Regions from separate parts of the Methylobacterium guangdongense genome, predicted to be linked through region 3. Evidence: predicted binding sites of a transcription regulator. Region 3 holds the regulator's gene; each other region holds the start of a gene.

The links. The regulator PhoB, encoded in region 3, activates phosphate uptake and scavenging genes when phosphate is short. The targets are predictions, from matches to a motif close to TGTCATNNANCTGTCAT.
Region 1: the regulator PhoB is predicted to act here: its motif matches at 5,788-5,804, upstream of AAHG09_RS23850 (alkaline phosphatase D family protein).
Region 2: the regulator PhoB is predicted to act here: its motif matches at 5,189-5,205, upstream of AAHG09_RS06735 (inorganic phosphate transporter).

The regions. Positions count from the first base shown of each region.
Region 1 covers NZ_JBBXMX010000016.1:21,751-29,422, reverse strand. Annotated here, with positions in the region: gene AAHG09_RS23885 (four-carbon acid sugar kinase family protein) at 1-1,053, shown strand, start outside; gene pdxA (4-hydroxythreonine-4-phosphate dehydrogenase PdxA) at 1,050-2,078, shown strand; gene yidD (membrane protein insertion efficiency factor YidD) at 2,304-2,642, opposite strand; gene AAHG09_RS23870 (iron-sulfur cluster assembly scaffold protein) at 2,647-3,090, opposite strand; gene folE (GTP cyclohydrolase I FolE) at 3,329-4,147, shown strand; gene hisI (phosphoribosyl-AMP cyclohydrolase) at 4,188-4,610, shown strand; gene AAHG09_RS23855 (patatin-like phospholipase family protein) at 4,607-5,593, shown strand; gene AAHG09_RS23850 (alkaline phosphatase D family protein) at 5,846-7,414, shown strand; gene AAHG09_RS23845 (CBS domain-containing protein) at 7,599-7,672, opposite strand, start outside.
Region 2 covers NZ_JBBXMX010000002.1:614,447-622,118, forward strand. Annotated here, with positions in the region: gene AAHG09_RS06715 (aspartate aminotransferase family protein) at 1-642, opposite strand, end outside; gene AAHG09_RS06720 (MurR/RpiR family transcriptional regulator) at 639-1,529, opposite strand; gene AAHG09_RS06725 (beta-keto acid cleavage family enzyme) at 1,638-2,465, shown strand; gene AAHG09_RS06730 (S1/P1 nuclease) at 2,816-3,721, opposite strand; gene AAHG09_RS06735 (inorganic phosphate transporter) at 3,765-5,144, opposite strand; gene AAHG09_RS06740 (hypothetical protein) at 5,374-5,646, opposite strand; gene AAHG09_RS06745 (hypothetical protein) at 5,947-6,252, shown strand; gene AAHG09_RS06750 (response regulator) at 6,435-6,812, opposite strand; gene AAHG09_RS06755 (GAF domain-containing protein) at 6,823-7,672, opposite strand, start outside.
Region 3 covers NZ_JBBXMX010000010.1:58,440-66,111, forward strand. Annotated here, with positions in the region: gene pstC (phosphate ABC transporter permease subunit PstC) at 1-75, shown strand, start outside; gene pstA (phosphate ABC transporter permease PstA) at 83-970, shown strand; gene pstB (phosphate ABC transporter ATP-binding protein PstB) at 996-1,826, shown strand; gene phoU (phosphate signaling complex protein PhoU) at 1,901-2,620, shown strand; gene phoB (phosphate regulon transcriptional regulator PhoB) at 2,752-3,447, shown strand; gene AAHG09_RS19000 (protein-disulfide reductase DsbD family protein) at 3,599-5,755, opposite strand; gene AAHG09_RS19005 (hypothetical protein) at 5,891-6,418, opposite strand; gene AAHG09_RS19010 (hypothetical protein) at 6,390-6,674, opposite strand; gene AAHG09_RS19015 (aminopeptidase P family protein) at 6,810-7,672, opposite strand, start outside.

The sequences.
Region 1 (7,672 bases), on a different contig from region 3:
GCCGCCGGCTTCACCGGCCTGTGCGGGCCGATCCCGGTGGCGTGGCCGGAGATCCTGCCGGAGGATGGTTCCGGGTGCTTGGCGATCGATTCCGGCACCCGGGAAGTCGCGTCCGCGGAGGCCGACCGGATCGTCGGGGCGCTCGCGCCGCGGCTTCAAAATGCCGACATCGCCTTCAAGAAGGTCGATAGCCTGCTGCGCGGCCCCTGGGCGGCGGAACTCGCCGCCGTCATGCGGCTGGGCACCTGGGCGCGCTGCATCGTGGCGCCGGCCTTCCCGTATCAGGGCCGCCGCACCAGCGATGGACGGCAGCTCGCCCGGCGGGACGGCGGCTGGGCACCGGTCTCGGGCGACATCGCCGAGGCCCTGCGGGCGGCGGGCCTGCCGGCGCGGCGGGCCGCCCTCGCCGACGGCCCCATGCCGGGGGTGGCGGTCTATGACGCGGCGGAGGACGACGACCTCGCCCGCATCGCCGAGCTTGGCCGGGACGGTCCGGTGCTCTGGTGCGGCAGCGGCGGCCTCGCGGCGGCCCTGGCGCGGGGCGTGGCGGCCCCCGGGGACGCCCGCCTCGTCGGCCCGGTGCTCGGCCTGTTCGGCTCCGACCGGCCGGAAACCGCGGCCCAGCTCGACGCCTGCGGCCCCCATCGCCTCGTCCTCGCGCCGGAGGCGGCGGACCATACCGGACCGATCGGCGAACGCCTCACCCGGGACGGCGTCGTGCTGGCCAGCCTCGCCCTGCCCGAAGGCACCGCCCGGGAGGAAGCCGCCGCGCGGATCGCCGCGGCCTTCGCGGGCGTGGTCGCGGGGATCCCGAGGCCCGGGACCCTGCTGGTCGCCGGCGGCGAGACCCTCAAGGCGCTCTGCCTCGCGCTCCAGGTCGAGCGCCTCGACGTCACCGGCCAGATCGCCCCCGGCCTACCCCGCTCGACCCTGCGGGGCGGGCGCTGGGACGGGCTCGCGGTGATCTCGAAATCCGGCGCCTTCGGAACAGAGGGCGTCTGGCGCGATCTACTCCATCGAAACGGTTTCACGCCCGACAGGAGCGACCCATGACGCAGCATCTCGCCATCACCATGGGCGACCCGGCCGGCATCGGCCCGGAGATCATCGTCAAGGCCGCCGCCCGGCTGAAGGACCGGATCGACGCGGGCGACCTGAAGCTCGTGGTCATCGGCAGCGCCCCGGCTCTGCACCGGGCGGAAGCCGCGCTCGGGCTCCTGCCCGAACAAATTCCCGAGGTCGCCGAGGACGGCGACTGGCCGGCGCTGTGCTGCCTCCAGGCGGATGCGGAGGGCGCGCCGATCGAGCCGGGCCGGCTCTCGGCCGATGGCGGGCGCTTCGCCTACAAGGCGATCGAGGCCGGGGTGCGCCTCGCCCTGGCGGACAAGATCGGCGGGATCGTCACGGCGCCGCTGAACAAGGAAGCGCTCAACAAGGCCGGCTATCATTATGCCGGCCATACCGAGATGCTGGCGGAGCTGACCGGCGTGCGGGGCTCGGTGATGATGCTGGCCCACGGCAACATGCGGGTCTCGCACGTCACCACCCACGTCGCCCTGGAGGATGTGCCCAAGCGCCTCACGCCGGAGCGCCTGCGCCTCGTCCTCGACCTCACCGACAAGGCGCTGAAGGGTCTGGGGCTCGCCCGGCCGAAGATCGCGGTGGCGGCGCTCAATCCGCATGCCGGCGAGGGCGGCCTGTTCGGGCGCCAGGATATCGACGTCAGCACGCCGGTGATCGCCAAGGCCAATGCCGACGGGCTCGACGTGCACGGGCCGGTTCCGGGCGACACGGTGTTCGTGAAGCTGCGCGCCGGCCAGTACGACGCCGTGGTGGCGATGTATCACGACCAGGGACACATCCCGGTGAAGCTGCTGGGGTTCGAGATCGACCCGGCGACGGGAAAGTGGATGGACCTGTCGGGGGTGAACATCACCCTGGGGCTGCCGATCATCCGCACCTCGGTCGATCACGGCACCGCCTTCGACATCGCGGGGACGGGCATCGCCAACGAGCGCAGCCTGATCGAGGCGATCGAATTCGCGGAACGGCTGGCGGCCAATCGTCAGGCTGCCTGAGCGAGCGATCAAGGATCAAGCGCGTTTTCCCCTCCCCCTTGTGGGGAGGGGCCAGGGGTGGGGGTGGTGCAGGATCGAGTGGTCCGGTGCCTCCTGAACCACCCCCACCTCCAACTCCTCCCCACAAGGGCGAGGAGAGTGCGCAAGCGGATGCGAACGGCGATCCAGAAAAGAACCCGTGTTGTCAGCCGTGTTTCACGTGAAACAAACCAAGAACACGACCCCTCACCGCCCGTCGCCCGCAGCACCCTCCCCCACGGCCTCGCACGCAAACGGCGAAGGCGGCGCCTCGACGCCGCGCCAGCGGGCATAGGCCCAGGGGCGATACCACGCCGCCCCCGCGGGCAGCCGCTCCGGCACGAGGTCGATTCCGTGGGTGCCGAACGGACCGCACCGGCAGATCCGGGCGAAACCCATCCAGCCCCCCGGCCACAACCCGTGCCGGGTGATGGCGGTGTCGGTGTATTCGGAGCAGCTCGGCCAGTGGCGGCACTGGCGGCCGATCAGCCCCGACAGGGTGAGCTGATAGGCGCGGATGCCCCAATGCGCCGCCCGCCGGACCATGCGGTCAGGCAGCCTGCCGCTTGGCGGCGATCTGGTCGAGGGCGTCCACCACCGCGTCGAAGGTCAGGAGCGTCGAGGCGTGGCGCGCCTTGAAGTCCCGCACGGGCTCCAGCACCGCGAGGTCCGCCCAGGCGCCGTCGGGGGCCGGGCCGTTCTCCTTGAGCATCGCCCGCATGGTCTCGCGCACGCCCCGCAGCTCCTCGGCACTGGCGCCGACGACGTGGCGGCCCATCAGCGACGAGGACGCTTGGCCGAGCGCGCAGGCCCGGACCTCCTGGGCGAAGTCCGTCACCCGTCCGTCCTCGCCCAGCACGAGATCCACCGTCACGGTCGAGCCGCACAGGCGGGAATGCGCGGTGGCGCTGGCATCTGGGTTCTCCAGCCGGCCGAGCCGGGGGATATCGGCGGCGAGTTCGAGGATGCGGCGGTTGTAGATATCGTCGAGCATCGGGTCCTCGGCCGTGGGTACAGGTCCCGTCGGGACACTGCCGCGCGGTTCGCGCATTGCGCGTTGCCCCGCGAACGATGATATAGGCGCCTGACGGTCGCTTCGCGAGGAGGCAGGCCGTCGACCAGGGTCGCGCCCACGGCCACGGTGGCATCCACGGCTCTGGCCATCCCGGGCGCCGGCCTGAAACCTTTTCAGGCCCGGGATCTTCCCTCACACGCCCGACGCGATTCCGACGATGTACGCCAAGCCCGACAGCACCCCGATGAAGTCCCGCATCGCCCGGGCCGGAGATGCCATGGATGCCGCGCTCAAGTCCCTGTCGTATCCGAGCGACGGCCAAGTCATTCACCGGAACGGCATCGACGGGCAAGGTCTGGACGGCATGCGCAATGACAATCGGCCGGTGGATGAGGCGCGCCCCGTCGAGGTCGCGCCGGAGCCGGCCTCCGCCACCCGCGTCCCCGACGGGATCGAGACCGGCCGCCCGAGCCGCGCCGAGGCGGAGGCCGCCGTGCGCACGCTGCTCCGCTGGGCCGGCGACGACCCGACCCGCGAGGGCCTGCTGGATACCCCCGCCCGGGTCACCAAGGCCTACGAGCAGCTGTTCGGCGGCTACGGTGTCGATGCCGAGAAGCTGCTGGAGCGGGTGTTCGAGGAGGTCGAGGGCTATTCGGACATCGTGCTGGTGCGCGACATTCCGTTCCACTCCCATTGCGAACACCACATGGTGCCGTTCATGGGGCTCGCCCACATCGCCTATTACCCGACCCGGGGCGTGGTCGGCCTGTCGAAGCTCGCCCGGGTGGTCGACACCTTCGCCCGCCGGTTGCAGACGCAGGAGACCATGACGGCCCAGATCGCCGACGTGATCGAGAGCATCCTCAAGCCCCGCGGCGTCGCCGTGATGGTGGAGGCCGAGCACCTGTGCATGGCGATGCGCGGCGTCCAGAAATCCGGGGTCTCGACCATCACCAGTCAGTTCCGCGGCGTGTTCAAGGACAACGCCAACGAGCAGGTGCGCTTCCTGACCCTGGTGCGCGGCGGCGCCAAGTAGTCTACAGCACGCGCCGAGTCAGGGACCGCTTTATCACGCCATGACCGCGCGCGACATCGCCTTCGATCCCCCCGGCCCCCGCGCCGCGGTCGAGGAAGGCCAAGCCTTCACGCCCCGCTTCGACCGGGACGGGCTGATCACCTGCATCGCGGTCGATGCCCGGGACGGCCAAGTGCTGATGCTGGCGCACATGAACGCCGAATCGCTGGCGCGCACTCTCGAGACCGGCGAGGCGTGGTACTGGTCGCGCTCGCGGGCCGAGCTCTGGCACAAGGGCGCCACCAGCGGGCAGATCCAGCGCATCGTCGAGATGCGGGTCGATTGCGACCAGGACGCCCTGCTGATCCGCGTGGAGGTCGGCGGCGATGGCGGCTGCTGCCACACGGGCCGGCGGGATTGCTTCTACCGCACCGTCACCCGGCAATCCGACGGCCGCGTCACCCTGGACTTCGCCGGGACATGAGCGCGACTCTTGCCGCGACCGGGTGGCAAGACTGTCCCGCCGTTCCGTATTTCCTGCCCGGCGCCGTCGAGCCGATCCGCCCCCTGCCCAAGGCGGGTCCGCGGATCGGGCTGGCGCTCGGCGGCGGCTCGGCCCGGGGCTGGGCCCATATCGGCGTGCTGCGCGCCCTGGAGGAGGCCGGCATCCATCCGACCGTGGTGGCGGGCTGCTCGATCGGGGCTGTCGTCGGCGCCTGCTACGCGGCCGGGCGCCTCGACCGGCTGGAGGCCTTTGCCCGGGCCCTGACCCGGCGCCGGGTGGTCGGGCTGATCGATCCGCGGCTGCCGGGCTCGGGCCTGATCGCCGGCAACCGCCTGCGCCAGCGGCTCCACGCCGATCTCGGCGAGCGCCGGATCGAGCGCCTGCCGATCCGGTTCGGCTGCGTCGCCACGGAGTACGGCACCGGCCAGGAGGTCTGCCTGACCGAGGGGCCGGCGGTGGACGCGGTGCGCGCCTCCTACGCGATCCCCGGCCTGTTCCCGCCGGTGACCCATGAGGGCCGGGTGCTGATGGACGGCACGCTGGTCAACCCGGTGCCGGTGGCGCTCGCCCGGGCGCTGGGGGCCGACCTCGTGATCTGCGTGAACCTCAACGGCGATACCGGCGGCCCGGTGGTGCGCGAGGTGCCGGTCCGCCCGGCCCGCCGCGGCGTCCTGGACGCGCTGCGCACCCGCCTGTTCGGCTTCCGACGCCCGCAGCCGGACCTCGCCATGCCGGGCCTCGCCCGGGTGGTGCTCGACGCGTTCAACATCACGCAGGACCGGATCTCCCGTTCACGTCTGGAGCGCGACCCGCCGGACGTGGCGATCGGGCCGGACGTGGCCGGGATGGGCCTTTTCGATTTCCACCGGGCGGATGAGGGGATCGCCCTTGGGTATCGGGCCGCGCGGGCGGCGCTGCCGCGGATCCGGGCCGTGGTGGCGGGGGCCGAGGCGCGGGCCTGAGCCTGCAGGGACGATCCCACTCAACCCCCTCATCCTGAGGTGCCCGCGTCAGCGGGCCTCGAAGGAGGGCTCCAGGGATCGCGGTGCTGGCTGGATGGCTCCTTCGAGGCCTCCGCTTCGCTCCGGCACCTCAGGATGAGGGGGATGGGTGGGAGAACCTGGGAAGCCCTCCGCCCCTTCGGATATCTCCCGCCCGTCATCCCCCTGTCGCCCCCGCCTGCCATGGACGCCCCACCATTTGGAGGGGTTCCAATGTCCGCGAGTCGCCGTCAGATCCTGCTCACCGGAGGCGCTGGCCTCGTCGGGCTGGCCTCCGGCCTCGCCCGCCCCGGCCTGAGCCGCGCCGCCGACCGGCCGCTCCTGACCCACGGGCTCCAATCCGGCGATGTCGGCACCGACTCGGGCGTCGTCTGGGCGCGCGCCGACCGGCCAGCCCGGGCGATCATCGAGTGGGCGACCACCGAGAGCTTTTCCAACCTCCAGGGCGTCTTCGCCGATGCGCTGCCGGAGACCGACGGCACCGTGAAGGTGGCGCTGACCGGCCTGCCGGCGGGCCAGGACATCTTCTATCGCGTCCGCCTGCAGGACATCGCCGCGCCGACCATCGTCGGGCCGGCCCAGGTCGGGCGGTTCCGCACCGCGCCGGCGGATCGGCGCTCGGTCTCGTTCTGCTGGTCGGGCGACACGGCGGGCCAGGGCTGGGGCATCGACGAGGCCCGCGGCGGCATGACGATCTATTCCGCCATCCTGAAGAACCGGCCGGACTTCTTCATCCATTCCGGCGACACGATCTACGCCGACGGGCCGATCCAGTCCGAGGTCAAGCTTCCCGACGGCAGCCTCTGGCGCAACCGCGTGACCGAGGCGGTCTCCAAGCCGGCCGAGACGCTGGAAGAATTCCGCGGCCGGCACAAGTACAACCTCACCGACCGGAACGTGCTGGCGATGAACGCCGCCGTGCCGATCCTGGCGCAGTGGGACGACCACGAGGTCACCAACAACTGGTGGCCGGGCGAGCCGCTGACCCGCGCCGAGCACCTCAAGAAGAAGTACGCCGACCCGAACGTGCTGGCCCTCCAGCTGCGCGCCGCGAAGGCGTTCCACGAATACATGCCGATGCGCTTCGAGCCGTCCGAGCCCGGCCGGGTCTACCGCAAGATCGGCTACGGCCCGCTGGTCGACGTGTTCATGCTCGACATGCGCTCCTACCGGGGGCCGAACGGCGAGAACACGCAGACGGCCTACGGGCCGGATTCCTATTTCCTGGGGCCGCAGCAGACCGCGTGGCTTAAGCGGGCGCTGCTCGAATCCCGCGCCACCTGGAAGGTGATCGCCGCCGACATGCCGCTCGGCCTCGTGGTGACGTACGACGTCGACAAGAACTTCGGCTCGGAGGCGGTGGCGCAGGGCGACGGCCCGCCCCTCGGGCGCGAGTTGGAGATCGCCGACCTGCTGCGCTTCATCAAGAACGCGGGCATCCGCAACACGGTGTGGTTCACGGCCGACGTGCACTACACGGCCGCGCATTACTACGACCCCAACAAGGCGCAGTTCCAGGATTTCGAGCCGTTCTGGGAGTTCGTCTCCGGGCCGCTGCACGCCGGCACCTTCGGGCCGAACGCGCTGGACAACACCTTCGGGCCGCAGCTGCGGTTCGTGAAGGCCCCCGAGAAGGGCCAGGTGAACCTGTCACCGGCCTCCGGCTACCAGTTCTTCGGCCATGTGGCGGTCGACGGCCGGACCGAGCAGATGACGGTGACGCTCAAGGACGCGACCGATGCGGATCTGTGGCACGTGACGCTCGACCCCGCGAAGGCGTGAGGAGACGCTTTTCCCCTCCCCCTTGCGGGGAGGGGCCAGGGGTGGGGGTGGTGCAGGAGGCACCGCGGCGCCTCAGCCTGCACCACCCCCACCTCCAACTCCTCCCCGCAAGGGGGAGGAGAGAGCATCTCGGCGCACGAAGCGTGAATCCGCTTGGCCAAAGGGAGGGAGAGCCTATCCCTCCCTACGCCATCGTGATGTAATCCCGCAGCGCCTGATGCTCGGCCTCGACGCTGGCGATCTTGCGCGCCACCACGT
Region 2 (7,672 bases), on a different contig from region 3:
GCCGGCCGTCGCCCCGACCACCGGCTCGGCCACGAAGGCCATCACGGTCTCGGGGCCGAGTTCGAGGATCTTGTCCTCCAGAGCCTGCGCCGCCCGGGCACCATACTCGGCCTCGCTCTCCCCAGCTTCCCGGTAGCGGTAGGCGTAGCAGGGATCGATGTGATGGGTCTCGGCGAGCAGCGGCTTGAACTGCGCGCGCCGCCACTCGTTGCCGCCGGTCGCCAGCGCGCCGAGCGTGTTGCCGTGGTAGCTCTGGCGCCGGGCGATGATCTTCGAGCGCTGCGGCTGCCCAATCTCGACGAAGTATTGCCGCGCCATCTTGAGCGCGGCCTCGACGGCCTCCGAGCCGCCCGAGACGAAGTAGACGTAGTCCAAGCCGGCCGGCGCATCTGCGACGAGGCGGTCCGCCAGGGCCTCGGCCACCTCACTGGTGAAGAAGCTGGTGTGAGCGTAGGCGAGCTTGTCGGTCTGGGCATGAAGCGCCGCGATGACGTCCGGATGCCCGTGCCCGAGGCAGGACACCGCCGCGCCGCCCGAAGCGTCGATGTAACTGCGTCCATCTTGGTCGAAGAGCTCGACGCCCTTGCCACCTGAGGCGACGCGCAGGTTCGCGTTGATCTGGCGGTGCAGAATGCGGGTCATTGCGATCTCCTCGCGGGCGGGGGTGACCAGTGGATGCCGAAGGCGGTGAGCTGCGCCTCGCTGCGCTTGATCGCGGCGAGCGAGGTATCGCCGCCCCGACCGGCCACGAGGGCGGCCAGGATCTCGCCAACGACCAGGGCGGGGGCGATGGTGTGGAAGAAGGAGGGGCTGTCCGCCGGGACCAGGATGGTCTCCCGGGCAATCGACGCGAGCGGTGAGACGAGGCTGTCGGTCACGGCCACGACCGGCACGCCGGAATCGTGCGCATAGCGCGCCGTCTCGACCGTCGCCCGAGTATAGGGGGCAACCGAGGCCACGAGGAGCATGTCCTTCGAAGAGGCCAAGCGTATTGGGTCGAGTCCGGTACCGGCCCCGGTATCGAGCAGGACCGCGCGCTCGCCGAGGAATGACATCACGTAAGCGAAGTGCGCGACGACCGGGTGGCTTGCCCGCAAGCCCAGGCAGTAGACCCTGTCCGCGGATGCCAACAGATCTGCCGCCACGACGAGCCGGTCGAGGGCCTGCGGCTCAGTGAGCCTTTGGAGCTGCGCGCCGATCGACGTGACGATGTCGACGGCTAGCGCCCGCTCGCCCTTGGCCTGCTGCGCGGAGACCTGTGCACCGGCCTTGCCGGAAAAGCCGAGTGATCCTTCTCGAACGGCCCCGGCGTAGAGCGCGCGAACGTCGTCGTATCCAGCGAGTCCCAGGCGCTGAGCGAGACGCGTCATGGTGTGGGGCTGGACGCCGGCGCGCTTGGCCTGCTCGCGCATCGAGAGCAGTGCGACCTCATTGGGCTGGTCGAGAACGAAACGTGCCGCGGCCTTCAGCTGAGGCCCGAGGGTCTCAAAGGCTCCGACGATCTGTTCCGTGAGCGGACCGTGTTCCATGGCGGCTTGTGTACCCTTCTTCGCACTTGTATGCAACAAACGTTGCAACAACGAATATATGCAACGGATGTATTTTGGTGAGGCATCCTGGCTATCGAGGAGGCATCGATGTCGTTTCCAGGCCCGACCGCCATCGCGGTGACGCCGACTGGCGGACGCCGGACGAAGGACGACCATCCGGCAATTCCCCTTACTCCGGCGGAGCACGCCTATGCGGTCGCTTCGTGTGTGGAGGCCGGTGCCTGCATGGTGCACCTCCACGTTCGCCGGGCGGACGGTCGACATCTGCTCGACGCGGGCGCCTATGCCGACGCGACGCATGCGATCCGAGCCGCCACGGGCGACAGGGCGGTGATCCAGATCACGAGCGAGGCCCTGGGCCTCTACCAACCGGCCGAGCAGATGGCGGTGGTGCGCGCCGTCCGACCTGAAGCCGTGTCCCTGGCCCTGCGCGAACTCGCGCCCGACGCCGCGTCGGAGAAGCCGTTTGGCACTTTCATGGAGTGGCTTCGCCGGGAGGGCATCGTGCCCCAGGTTATCCTCTACACGGCCGAGGAGGCCGTGAGGCTCGCCGCACTCCAAGCGTCCGGAGTGGTGCCGTTCGAAGCTTTGCCGGTCCTCTACGTCCTTGGGCGGTACACCGCAGGCCAGACCTCGGCCCCGTCCGATCTGCTGCCGTTCCTGGCGCCGGACCAGCCTCGGGCGAGGCACTGGATGACCTGCGCCTTCGGTCGGTATGAGAACGCCTGCGTCACGGCCTCTGCCTTGCTCGGCGGACACGTCCGCGTTGGGTTCGAGAACAACCTGCTCACCCCGGACGGAAGGACGGCTCGGGACAACGCGGAACTCGTCGCCGCCGCGTCTGCAACGGTCGTTGCATGCGGTGGTCAGCCGGCGACTGCGGCGGAGCTTCGCTCAGATTGGGCCGTGGGCTGAAGCCTATTGTGCGGGTGGCTAAACGCCAGAGAAGGGGCACCCCTGGTCGACTGATTTGAGCTGGTTAACGTCCGGTATCGTAGCTTCGACTTCCCAAAGCAGACGGGCAAGGAAACCACCCATCCCGGACGTTCAGAGGCGCCTGCTGAGAAGCGCGGAAGCGGCCGAAAGCAGAATATCTGCTGTTGATCGTGGCCGCCGGAAAAGCGGACGGCCTCCTACCGACCCAAACCAGTCGTGCGGATCGCCATCGACGCGCACCGGAAGCGGACACTCATCCAGCGGCTGCGGCTCGGAATGATGGACCGTCGTCAGGTTGTTCTTCCCGTACGGTAGCTTCCAGTCCAGCCTCAACGCAGGGCGGCGTTCAACAAGGTGGCCAAGCGAAAGCCGGCTTTGGTGAGTTGCTCGCGGGCGGTTGCCGTGGCGCGTTGTTCATAAGCTTCGTCCAGCGCGTAGGCTGGCGTGCCGTGCTCATCCGGCACCGTCGCCGATGGCAGTGCGTAGGCCGTTGCCTTGGCGGCCGCGAAGCTTTCCAACGCCCAATCGGCGGGTCGGCCGCGTTGCCATGCGTCGCGGTCTGCGGCGAAGGTCGTCGCGAGGTCCTCCGCGGCCGCCGTTTCGTCGCGCCCGATCCGCTGCACCACCGCCGTGTCCCAGTACGCATGCAGCCGGCTCGCCACCCGGTGTCCTCCGTAGAGCACCTGCACTTGGTTGCCGCCTTGGTCGTGATTGTCCGCCGCGTGCAGCGGCTGGTGTAGGTCGCCGGTGAAGTGCAGCAGGAACTTGAGCGCCAGGATCCGCTCCGCCTGTGGCAGGCTCTTGTCTGCGAGTTCAGCAGCGAACTGCTCGACCTTGTCGACGACGCAGTCGCGTGCCGGGCCCTGGCTCGCGGGTGTACCGTCCGGTAGCGGCCTGCGACCCGCGCAGGCATCGGACAAATCCGGGTTCGTGATCTCGATGTCGACGAAGTGCCATTGCTGGGTGGCGGTGTAGCGCAGCTTCGTCGTGTTGCGGTCGGAGTCGCGCCAGCGGTCGGCCCAGGTGGTGCGCGCGACGAAATCCGGGGCCGTGAGCGTGTCCGTGTCGGCGGCGAGCAGCGCGTCGACTTGCCTTCGGGCTTCCGGCGTCAGGAGCGGAAGGGCGATGCGGCCGACGATGCGGTGGCCCTCGTCTCCCCAAGCGCAGGCATCACTTGCCGCGATGAGCCCGCCGATCGCGCCCGCGATGACGGCGAGCGACAGGGAACGGTGCATGCGGAAGCTCCGACGGTCTGGTGTGCCGCGCACGATGCCGATCTCACGACATCAGGTAGAACAGCGTCCCGGACAGGACGATCGTCGCGGGTAGGGTGAGGACCCAGGCCGTCGCGATCTGCCACAGCGTCGCCGGCTGCACCCCCGCGCCAGAACCCACCATCGTTCCCGCGATGCCGCCCGTCACGACGTGTGTGGTGCTCACCGGAAAGCCCGTGATGCCGGCGCCGCCGATCAAGCCCGCGGCCACCAGTTCCGCGGCGGCCCCCTGCGCCGGCACGAGGTGCTGCTTGCCCAGCCGTTCCCCGAGCGTGCGAACGATCCGCTTGTAGCCGATCATCGTGCCGAGCCCGAGGCACAGGGCACTGACGATGCGGACCCACCAGGGCGCATACTGCACCGTCCGACCGAGCTGGCCGTGGAGCGCCTCGGCGGTCTTCTTATCGGCATCGGGCGTGCCGCCGTTGTCCTCGACCGCCTTCAACTCGGTGAGGACGCGGTTGAGGCGGTCGCGGATCGCGGTCCGCTCGTCGGCGGCGATGTCGCCCGGGCTGTCGATCCGGCCGAGACGGTCATGGATCTCGTGCGCCGCCCGCGCGCCCTCGGTTTTCCGGTCGTTGCCGAAGCGGGCGATGAGGTCGGCCGCCGGGTTCAGGTCTGACGCGATCTGGGCAAGCTGCGGCTGGGTCATCTGCGGGTTGAGCGCGTAATCGGCCGGGTACAGGCCGATGATCGTCAGCATGATCAGGCCGATGCTCTTCTGGCCATCGTTGGTCCCGTGGGCGAACGAGACGCCGGTGCAGGTGAAGATCAGCAGCGCGCGCATCCACCAGACCGGCGGCTGCCCTTCCTTGGGCGGCTCGTAGAGGTGACGGTCGTGCACGAGGCGCTTCAACAGCTGGAACATCAGCAGCGCCAGGCCGAAGCCGAGTAGCGGCGAGACCAGCAACGAGGCGAGCACGTCCCGAACCTGGTGCCAGTCGACGCCCTGCGCGAGGCTGCGATCGTGAAGGAAGGCGTCGGCGACGGCGATGCCGATCAGCGAACCGATCAGCGCGTGTGACGAGGAGTTCGGGATGCCCAGCCACCACGTGCCGATGTTCCAGGACAGGGCGGATACGAACAGGGCGGCGAGCATGCCGACTGCGGCCCCGCCGTTCGGAGGGGTGAGCGCGTCGGGTGGGATCAGCTCGACAAGGGCATAGGCGACGGCGATGCCTCCGAGGAGGACGCCGGCGAAGTTCATCAGACCGGACAGGACGACGGCGGCGAAGGGCTTCAGCGAATGGGTGTAGATGACCGTCGCGACGGCATTGGCGGCATCATGGAAGCCGTTCGAGAACTCGAAGATGAGCGCCAGGACGAGGCAGCCGAGGATCAGGCTCAGGGTGGTCGGGGAGCCCGGCGTCAGGGAAGCGAGCAAAACGACCTCTCGGCATCGACAGCCGCCGATGTCGCCGCAATGTCATGACACTTGCACGACGCCCTGATGTGGCGGGAGCGGGAGCCGTCTCACATCCTCGCCAGTGAGCCGATAGTTTGTTCACCGGCCGCTGCGAACTGCCGGATGCCAAGTGTCCGGCAGGGACGATCATGAAACCCCACTGTTCGTGAATCGAGCCTCGGAGGCCGCGGTATCGCCGCGCCCTCGCTCACTTCCGTTCCGGTTCGGCGAGCAGGATGGCGGCCCGCACGGCCGCACGTCGAAGCGCCTCGTCCGCCCATGGCTGCTCCATCAACGTGCGGGCGAAGGGATGGGACGCGACGGCGGCCGCAGGATTGATGCGGTAGCCGTCGCCGAACGCCACCATGCGGGAGGTGGGGTCGGCCAGGTAAGCGTCCACGACCGCCGAGACGTCATCGTCGATGATGTCGAGCGTGGCGAACAGGTCGAGGGTCATCGGCCGCTTAGCCATGGCGGCCATGTAGGTGTGTCTCCGCGACAAGACGACGACCGGAGGGCTGTGGCTCCAGACGAGCGGCTACGCTTTCCGACGAGCTTGCCGGCTACGTCGTCCAGCGGGGCAATAAAAAGGGGCTCCGCCTCGCGGAGAGGCGCGCCCTAAGTGCGTTCCGGTCTCGGGAGGGAACGTAGGGGTTCGATATGGCCTCACACAGGCGTGAACAAGGTGGGCCGGACGAGAAGCACGGCATGTGGCCGTGTCATCGAAGCGTCACATAGGTTATGGGTAGCGGCTCGACGCGATAACAGCCGAGGAGACCGTATGACCTCCATCGAGGAGATTGCCTCAACGCTGCGCAACATCGCGGCGCCGGGCATGAAGCCGAAGGCGATCCGCGCCGCCGTCCGGAAGCGGCATCCGGAGGCGAGCAAGAAGGACATCGTGCGTGCGGCCTTCTTTGCTGTGACCGAAGGGTCGTCAGCGAACCAGGATGGGACGCCGGAGTTGCATAACTTCGCGCTGGCTGAGCGCGTCGCCGAAGACAATGCGGAGGTGGTGCTGCTGGCCGGCAAACGCAAAAAGAAGAAGCACTCCTCCGGTGCCGCCGGGAAATCGCGGGCGCTTTGATAAGGATGCTCGGTCGAATTCCGGTCTGCCTCTTCGGCGGCGCTGCCCTGGAACCGACAGACCACTCCGGAGAGTGTCGGCCAAAGAAGCAGACGGACTTCTACCGACCCATGTCAGTCGTGCCCAAGGCCATCGATGCTTCCCAAAAGCAGCCGTTCGTTGGCCGTTTGCTACCAGCGAGTTCACCTCACCATTCGTTGCATGATCGCGGTGATCTCCTCCTTCTTGTAGGGCTTGGCGAAGAACACACCTCGTGCCGGCAGCTCCTCGGCCCCGGGCGTCCGCTTGCCCGAGACGATGATCAGTTCGATGGGCGGCCAGCGGTCCCGGATGGTCGCGGCGAACTGCATTCCGTTCAGCCCCCCGGGCATGTCGATGTCGGTAAACACGACACGGATATCGGGTCGGCTCTCCAGTACGCGCACCGCCTCGGCCGCGCTGGCAACGTCTACGACGTCGAAGCCCGCGTCCTCGACGAGGTCCACCGCCATCAATCGCTGCAAAGGCTCGTCCTCGACGACGAGGATGACAGGCCGCGCGGGCGGCTTCGATTGGCCCAACCAAATCTCCTCAGGAATGCTGCAACTGAACGAGCGGAGCGCGCATCGTCGCCTCGAAGCCGGACGCGGGGTAACGGAGGTCCACGCCGCCCGTCCCGATGAGCCCAAGGCGGATCAGGCGAGAACCGAACCCCTTGCGCCCGGTGGTTGCGGGCGGAACGGGCGGCGGCCCGCCGCGTTCCGTCCAGTCGAGTGTGACCTCGCTTTCCTCACCCTGGCCCTCCAGCCGCCAATCGATGGCAACACGGCCGCCGGGCACCGAGAGCGCGCCGTACTTGGCCGCGTTCGTGGCCAGCTCGTGCAGAAGAAGCGAGAGCGAGAGCGTCGCCCGGGTCCCGAGGTCGAGTTTCGGGCCCGCGACGTCGACGCGGTCGCCGTGCCCCGCGTTGACCAGCACAGCCCGCATGACCTCCCTAGCCGGAGCCGCCGCCCAGCTTTGGCGCAGAAGCACGTCGTGGGCCGAGGCGAGAGCGTGGATGCGGCGCTCGAACGCCTCGACGGGCGCGCGGTCCGGCACGGTGCGCAGCGTCTGCGAGGCGATGGAGATCACCATCGCCAGCGTGTTCTTGAGCCGGTGCGACAGCTCCTCGTTGAGTACGCGTTGGTCCGCCTCCGCCTGCACCCGCGCCACCGCGATCTGCACCCGGTCAGCCACCGTGCGCACGAACGCAAGGTCGTCCTCGGTGAAGGGATGGCTGTCCGACCAGTGGACGAAGGCGATGCCGACGAGCCGGCCGCGCTCCAGGATGGGCACGTTGAGCAGTACCCGAACCCCGATGCTGAGGAGCGTCGGCGCGGCGTCCCGGGTGCGCGGATCGAGCGTCACGTCGTCGATGGCGACGACCTCCCCGCGCTTCAAG
Region 3 (7,672 bases):
TGCATCCTGTTCGTCATCACCTTCATCGTCCTGATCGCCGCGCGCATCCTGACGTCGCGCGTGCGGGTTGGTTGAGGCTCCCATGGACGCGATCAACACACTCGCCGCGCCCCCCCTCGCGCGGAGCCGGGTCCGTCCCGGCCGGCGCCGGGCGGATGCAATGCTCCGCGGCTTCTGCGCCTTCGCCACGCTGATCGGCGTGATCGTGCTCGGCTCGATCCTGCTGATGCTGATCGTCGAGGGCATCCGCGGCTTCACCCCGACGCTGCTGACCCAGCCGACCCCCGGGCCGGGCAGCGAGGGCGGCGGCATCGCCAACGCGGTGCTGGGCAGCCTGATCCTGACCGCGATCGGCATCGTCATCGCGACACCGGTCGGCGTCATGGCCGGGACCTTCCTGGCGGAATACGGCCGGACCTCGAAGCTGGCCGTCCTGATCCGGTTCCTCAACGACATCCTGCTCTCGGCGCCGTCGATCCTGATCGGCCTGTTCGTCTACACGCTGATGGTGCGGCCCATGGGCAGCTATTCCGGCTGGGCCGGCGGCGTCGCGCTCGCGATCATCGCCACGCCGGTGATCGTGCGGACCACCGAGGACATGCTGAGCCTCGTGCCGGGGACCCTGCGCGAGGCCGGCGCGGCCCTCGGTGCCCCGCCCTCCATGGTGATCATGAAGGTCAGCTGGCGCGCGGCCTCGGCCGGCATCGTGACCGGGATCATCCTGGCGCTGGCCCGGATCGCCGGCGAGACCGCGCCGCTCCTGTTCACCGCCCTCAACAACAACAGCTGGTTCAACGCCGACCTCATGGGCGGCGTGCCGAACCTGCCGGTGATGATCTACCAGTTCGCGCTCTCGCCCTATCCCAACTGGCAGCAGCTGGCCTGGGCCGGAGCGCTCCTGATCACCGTGACCATCCTCGCCCTCTCCGTGATCGCCCGCCTGGTGATCAAGCCGCAGCGTGCCCGCTGAAGCGCGAGCCCGAAGGATCGACCCGATGAGCAATGCTGCAGCAACCGCCGCCGCCGAGCCCCTGATCCACCCCTCCGCCAAGGCCGGCGCCGATACCAAGGCGCCGGTCCGGATCGCCGTGAAGGGGCTGAACTTCTACTACGGCCAGTTCCACGGGCTGAAGAACATCGACCTCAACTTCCACGATCGGCAGGTCACGGCCCTGATCGGTCCGTCGGGCTGCGGAAAGTCGACCCTGCTGCGCACCTTCAACCGGATCTACAGCCTGTATCCGGAGCAGCGCGCCGAGGGTCAGATCCTGCTGGACGGCGTGAACATCCTGGATCCGAAGGTCGATCTGAACGACCTGCGGGCCCGGGTCGGCATGGTGTTCCAGAAGCCGACGCCCTTCCCGATGTCGATCTACGACAACGTCGCGTTCGGCATCCGCCTCTACGAGAAGCTGCCGAAGGCAGAGCTCGACGAGCGGGTCGAGTCGTCCCTGCGCAAGGCCGCCCTCTGGGACGAGGTGAAGGACAAGCTCAAGCAGTCCGGCATGGGCCTGTCGGGCGGTCAGCAGCAGCGGCTGTGCATCGCCCGCACCGTGGCACAGCGCCCGGAGGTCATCCTGTTCGATGAGCCGACCTCCGCGCTCGACCCGATCTCGACGGGCCGCATCGAGGAGCTGATCGAGCAGCTGCGCGACGAGTTCACCATCGCGATCGTCACGCACAACATGCAGCAGGCGGCCCGCATCTCGCAGTTCACCGCCTTCATGTATCTCGGTGAGCTGGTCGAGTTCTCGCAGACCGAAAGGATGTTCATGAACCCGACGCAGCAGCGGACGCAGGACTACATCACGGGCCGCTTCGGCTAAGCCGTTTCGAGGACCGGTTCCGCGGGATCGCCCCAACGCGTGGGTTCGCACGCCCCCATCGAAGGATCCACCCCATGCCCGGCCATATCGTTACCTCCTACGACACCGACCTGGAAAATCTCCGTCGCTCGATCTCGGAGATGGGCGGCGTGGCGGAGAAGATGACCGCGGAGGCGACCGACGCCCTAGTGCGCCGCGACGACGGGCTCGCCCAGACCGTGATCCTCGCCGACAAGCGCCTCGACGCCCTTCAGCGGGACATCGAGGAGCGCTCCGTCCTGCTCATCGCCCGGCGCCAGCCCCTGGCGATCGATCTGCGCGAGACCATTTCGGCGATCCGCGTCTCCGGCGATCTGGAGCGGATCGGCGATCTCGCCAAGAACGTGGCCAAGCGCGTGGTGGCGATCTCCGATCAGGCGCCGGCGCAGAAGATCGTGCTCGGCGTGCGCCACATGAGCGATCTGGCGGAGGGCCAGCTGAAGGACGTGCTGGACGCCTATGCGAGCCGCGATGTCCAGGCGGCCCACGATGTGTGGGAGCGCGACGGCGAGATCGACGCGCTGTACAATTCGCTGTTCCGCGAGCTCCTGACCTACATGATGGAGGATCCGCGCAACATCTCGTTCTGCACGCATCTGCTGTTCTGCGCCAAGAACGTCGAGCGCATCGGCGATCACACCACCAACATCGCCGAGACGATCCATTACCTCGCCACCGGGGAGACGCTCGCGGGCGACCGCCCCAAGAACGATGCGTCGAACTACGCGACGGTGGACGGGGGACAGGCTTCGTAAAGGATCAACCCGGACGGCGCGCGTCGACGTCGGGATAGCGGTGCGCAGCGCCACGCGCGCACCTTGAGACAGGGCGGGGCCTCCGGCACCATCGGCGGGTCCGCCGCGAGAACGGGTCATCGAACGTGAGCATGCAAGTCCTGATCGTCGAGGACGAGGAGGCGCTGACCACATTGCTGCGCTACAACCTGGAAGCCGAGGGCTTCCTGGTGGATTCGGCGGCTCGGGGCGACGATGCGGAACTGCTCCTGGCCGAGCGGATGCCCGATTTGGTCCTGCTCGACTGGATGCTGCCCGGCCTGTCGGGCATCGAGCTCTGCCGTCGCATCCGCGCCCGGCGCGAGACCGAACGGCTGCCGGTGATCATGCTCACCGCCCGGGGCGAGGAGGGCGACCGGGTCCGCGGGCTGGGCACGGGGGCGGACGACTATATCGTCAAGCCGTTCTCGGTCCCGGAGCTGCTGGCCCGGATCCGCGCGCTGCTGCGCCGGGCCAAGCCCGCCCATGTCTCGGACCGTCTGGCCGCCGGCGACCTCGAACTCGACCGCACCGGTCATCGGGTCCGCCGCGCTGGCGAGGAACTGCATCTCGGCCCGACCGAGTTCCGGCTGCTCGAATTCCTGATGCTGGCGCCGGGCCGGGTCTTCTCCCGGGAGCAGCTGCTCGACGGGGTGTGGGGCCACGACGTCTATATCGACGAGCGCACGGTCGACGTGCATGTCGGCCGCCTGCGCAAGGCGCTGAACGGCCCGCGCCAGGCGGACCCGATCCGCACCGTCCGCGGCTCCGGCTACGCGTTCGACGAAACCTTCTCCCTCGAAGCCTGAGGCGCCCAGTTCCGGTTTCAAAAGATCGAGACCTTTGGCGGGTCCAGGGCAGAGCCCTGGTGCCGGACGCTGTCCGGTGTCGGGACAAGCCGGATGCCGGGGCTCCGCCCCGACGCCCCGCCAAAGGGCTGCCCCCCTTTGGAAACCCCGGTCAACGGGTCAGCGCGGCGCTCCGGTCAGCGCCAGCCGGCACTGATGCCAAAGCCTGCAGCACCGTCCCCTCGGTGAGGATCTGCGGCAGCACCTGGGGCTCCCCGGCGCCGGTATAGAGCAGGTAGAGCGGCACGCCGCTCCGGCCGTGCTTCTCCAGCAGGCGGGTGATCTCGGGATTCTGATTGGTCCAGTCCCCCTTCAGGTAGGTCACGGCCCGCTCGGCCATCGCGGCCCGCACGGCCTTGGTGGAGAGGGACGTCGTCTCGTTGACCGCGCAGGTGATGCACCACGCGGCGGTCATGTTGACGAAGGCGGGCTTGTGCGCGCCGACCAGCGCGTCGAGGCGGGCCTGCGTGAACGGCTCAATGGCACCGTCAGCCTGCGCGGAGGCCGGGACGCGATCCTGCGGCAGCCTGAGGGTCAGGGCCGCGACGGCGATCAGCGCCAGGACCGCGCAGACCTGCGCAATCCGCGCCATCCCCGATCCGGCGTTGCGGCCATGCTCCCAGGCCCAGGCGGAGAACCCCACCAGCACGAGGCCGATCAACGCCGCCAGCAGGCCCCGCGGATCGACCTGCTGTGCCAGGACCCAGATCAGCCAAGCCACGGTGGCGTAGACCGGGAAAGCGAGCACCTGCTTGAGGGTTTCCATCCAGGCGCCCGGCCGCGGCAGTGCCCGCAGGGCCGGCGGCCAAAGGGTCAGAGCCAAGAACGGCAGGGCGAGGCCCAGCCCGAGACACGCGAACACGGCGAGCGCCACAGCGGCGCTCTGGGTCAGGGCGAATCCCACCGCGGAGCCCATGAACGGCGCCGTGCAGGGCGTGGCCACCAGCGTGGCCAGGACGCCCGTGAAGAACGAGCCGCTCAAGCCCGATCGGCGGGCGAGGCTGTCGCCGACACCGGCGAGCCGTCCGCCGACCGTCACCGCGCCGGACAGGCTCAGGCCCATCGCGAACAGCAGATACGCAAGCCCCGCCACGACCAGAGGTGATTGCAGCTGGAACCCCCAGCCGATCGCCGCCCCGCCGCCCTTCAGGGCGATCAGCGCCGAGGCCAGTCCCAGAAAACTCGCCAGCACGCCGGCCGTGTAGGCGAGGCCGTGCAGGCGCAGGCGCGCGGACTCCTCGCCGGCGTGCCGCACGAGGCTCAGCACCTTGATCGACAGCACCGGGAAGACGCAGGGCATCAGATTGAGGATCAGGCCGCCGAGAAACGCGAAGGCGGCCGCGGTGGCGAGGGTCAGCGCATCGAGGTCGGACGCAGTCGATCCCGTCGGGGTCGGCTCGACGGGCGCCGGTGGTGCGGCCGCGGCCGGAAGCACCGGCTCGTCCCCATACGCGAAGGCGAGGCGGCGGGGGCCGGATTCGGTCACCTCATCGAGGGTCAGCACGCCCGGAAGGGTTGCGGGAGCCGCTTCGGTCGGGCTGCTCCGCGCGAGGGTGAGGTGCAGGCCGGCCCCATCGATCGACATCACCTGCGCGGCGGCGTTGTCGATCGCGGTCTCGGCATAGGGAAAATAGGCGGCGTTCCGGATGGAGTCGGGCTTGAGGCCGGTCGCCGCGAAGTCGAGCCGCAGGGTGTCGCCCTGGCTCGACAGGGTGAGCGGCCAGAGCGCCGGGGCGGGGAGGGCGGCCCGGGCGCGGGCGAACAGGGCGGCGTTGTCCGGATCGGATTGCGGCGCGCCGACCGGCAGGGTGAGGGCGAGGTCGGCGGAGCCCGGCACGCACTCGGTCTCGCAGACGAGGTAGGTCAGCTTGGCCTGAATCTGCACGGGGCGCGCCGGATCGAGGCTCGGCGGCGGCGTCACGGGGACGAGGAGCGTGACCTCGCCCTCGTAGCCGTAGTTCATTAGCGTCGCGATCGGGATTCGCTCCGGCGCCGGCCACCGGATCGCTCCGGCGTTGAAGCCGGCCGGCAGCGTCCACGTCACCTCAGGCGGCAGCCCCGAATCCCCGGGGTTGCGCCAGTAGACGTGCCAGCCGGGCTTCACCTGCATCCGCACGGCCAGGGTGAAGGGCTGCGCCCCCGCCACCGCGGCCGGCTCGGCCACGAGGCTCGATCGCACGAGATCCGGCGGCGTGCGCAGGCCCTGGGCCAGAGTAACCGACAGGCTCGCAGCGAGGACCAGGATCGGGAGGACGAGGCGGCGGATCATGCTGTCCCTTCGCGCACCGGACGGCTGCGGTTTCAGGCGCGGCGTTTGGCGTGCGGCGCGGGCTTTTCCGTGACCACGCCTTTTAGCGCGCTGGCCCGATTCCTGTCGCATGCCGGATCACCGCATAGCCGGAACTCATCCGCGGGCTTCAAACAGGATGAGGAAGAGGAACGCCTTGCGCTGATCCTCCGTCAGCTGGCTCAACCGGTCGACCGCCGAGCGGGCGGCCTGAAGCGCGGCGCGCGCATCGAGGCGCAGCAGGGACGCGGAGGGATCATAATCGGCCACATGGCGTCGATCCTGCAACTCGACGACGGCACCCGCGATCGCAGCCACATGGCCGCCGAATCCCCTGGCTGGCTCATAAGGTTTGAGCTTCGGCTTGAGCGTATGCGCCCGCAGATCGCTACACACGTTCTTGAGTCGCTGATGCGAAATCGAGCGGTATACGAGCGACCAGAGTGGATCGCCGCGCATCCTTCGCCCGCCCACTTCGTCGGCGGCGGCGATGAGGATCGTGTGGAATAACCCGTAATAGGCATTCGAGACCGCGCGGCGCAGGTCGGCCTGCCGCAGTGAGCCGCGACCCGATTGACGAAGCAACGCATCTGCTTGGACGAACAGATGATCCGGATTAATGAGCGCCAAGCTCGTCGAGCTCACGTTGCTCGGCATACTCGACCAAGACCCGCAACGGCTCGCCGGCTTTTTGCAACGCCCTGCTGATTGCCAGATTGGCATCGAGCAGCGTCCCGCCATCGAGTCGGTCGATAGCATCGTCCTTCAGGATCAAACGGACGCGTCGCACCGGATCGCCGTCCGAACCGAACATATCACCGAGCTGAACCGCCTCGACGAGGGGACTGCCGAACGCCGTGTTCGCCGTCTCCCGGGCGACCTCTGCGAGATCCGGGGGCATAACCAACCACCTTCCAAGGCCTTGGCAAAAGCTTGGCCGTTCGCCGGACGACGGCGACCGGTCCGCAGCTGAATGTGTCGCGCCGCCGGGGCGTGCGCAAGGGCGCAGGATGCGGCCTCGGCCGCCGTGGGTCGATCAGCGATCAATCGCCAGCGGCGCCGTCGCTTGCTCGAGCCAGGTGCGCGCGCCGGCATCGAGATCCGGGGACAGGGCTTCCCGGACCCGGGCGTGATAGGCGTCGATCCAGGCCTGCTCGCCGGGATCGAGCAGATCCGGGCGGATCAAGCGCCGATCGTAGGGGGCGAGCGTCAACGTCTCGAAGCCGAGCATCGGGCGCTCGCCATCCGGGATGTCACGGGGCTCGACCAGAACGAGGTTCTCGATCCGGATGCCGTAGGCGCCGGCCGCGTAGTAGCCCGGCTCGTTCGACAGGATCATGCCGGCCTCCAGCGCCACCGTGCCGGTCTTGGCGATCCGCTGAGGCCCTTCGTGGACCGACAGGAAGGCGCCGACGCCGTGGCCGGTGCCGTGGTCGAAATCGAGCCCCGCCTGCCAGAGGGGCGCCCGCGCGAAGGCATCGATCTGCGCGCCGGTCGTGCCCTTCGGGAACACGGCCCGGGCGATCGCCACGTGACCCTTCAGCACCCGGGTGAAGCGGTCGCGCATCGCGGAGCTCGGCTCGCCCACCGCGATCGTACGGGTGATGTCGGTCGTCCCGTCCGGGTATTGCGCCCCGGAATCGATCAGGAACAGCTCGCCCGGCCGGACCGTCCGGTCGCTGGCCCGCGTCACGCGGTAGTGGACGATCGCCCCGTTCGGACCGGACCCCGAGATCGTCGGGAAGGACACGTCGCGCAGATCGCCGCCCGCATCGCGAAAGTCCTCGAGCGCCTCGACGGCGGCGGTCTCGGTGAGACCGCCCGCCGCGGCTGCCGCGTCGAGCCAGGCCAGGAAGCGCACGAGGCTCGCCCCGTCCCGGTGATGCGCGGCGCGCGCGC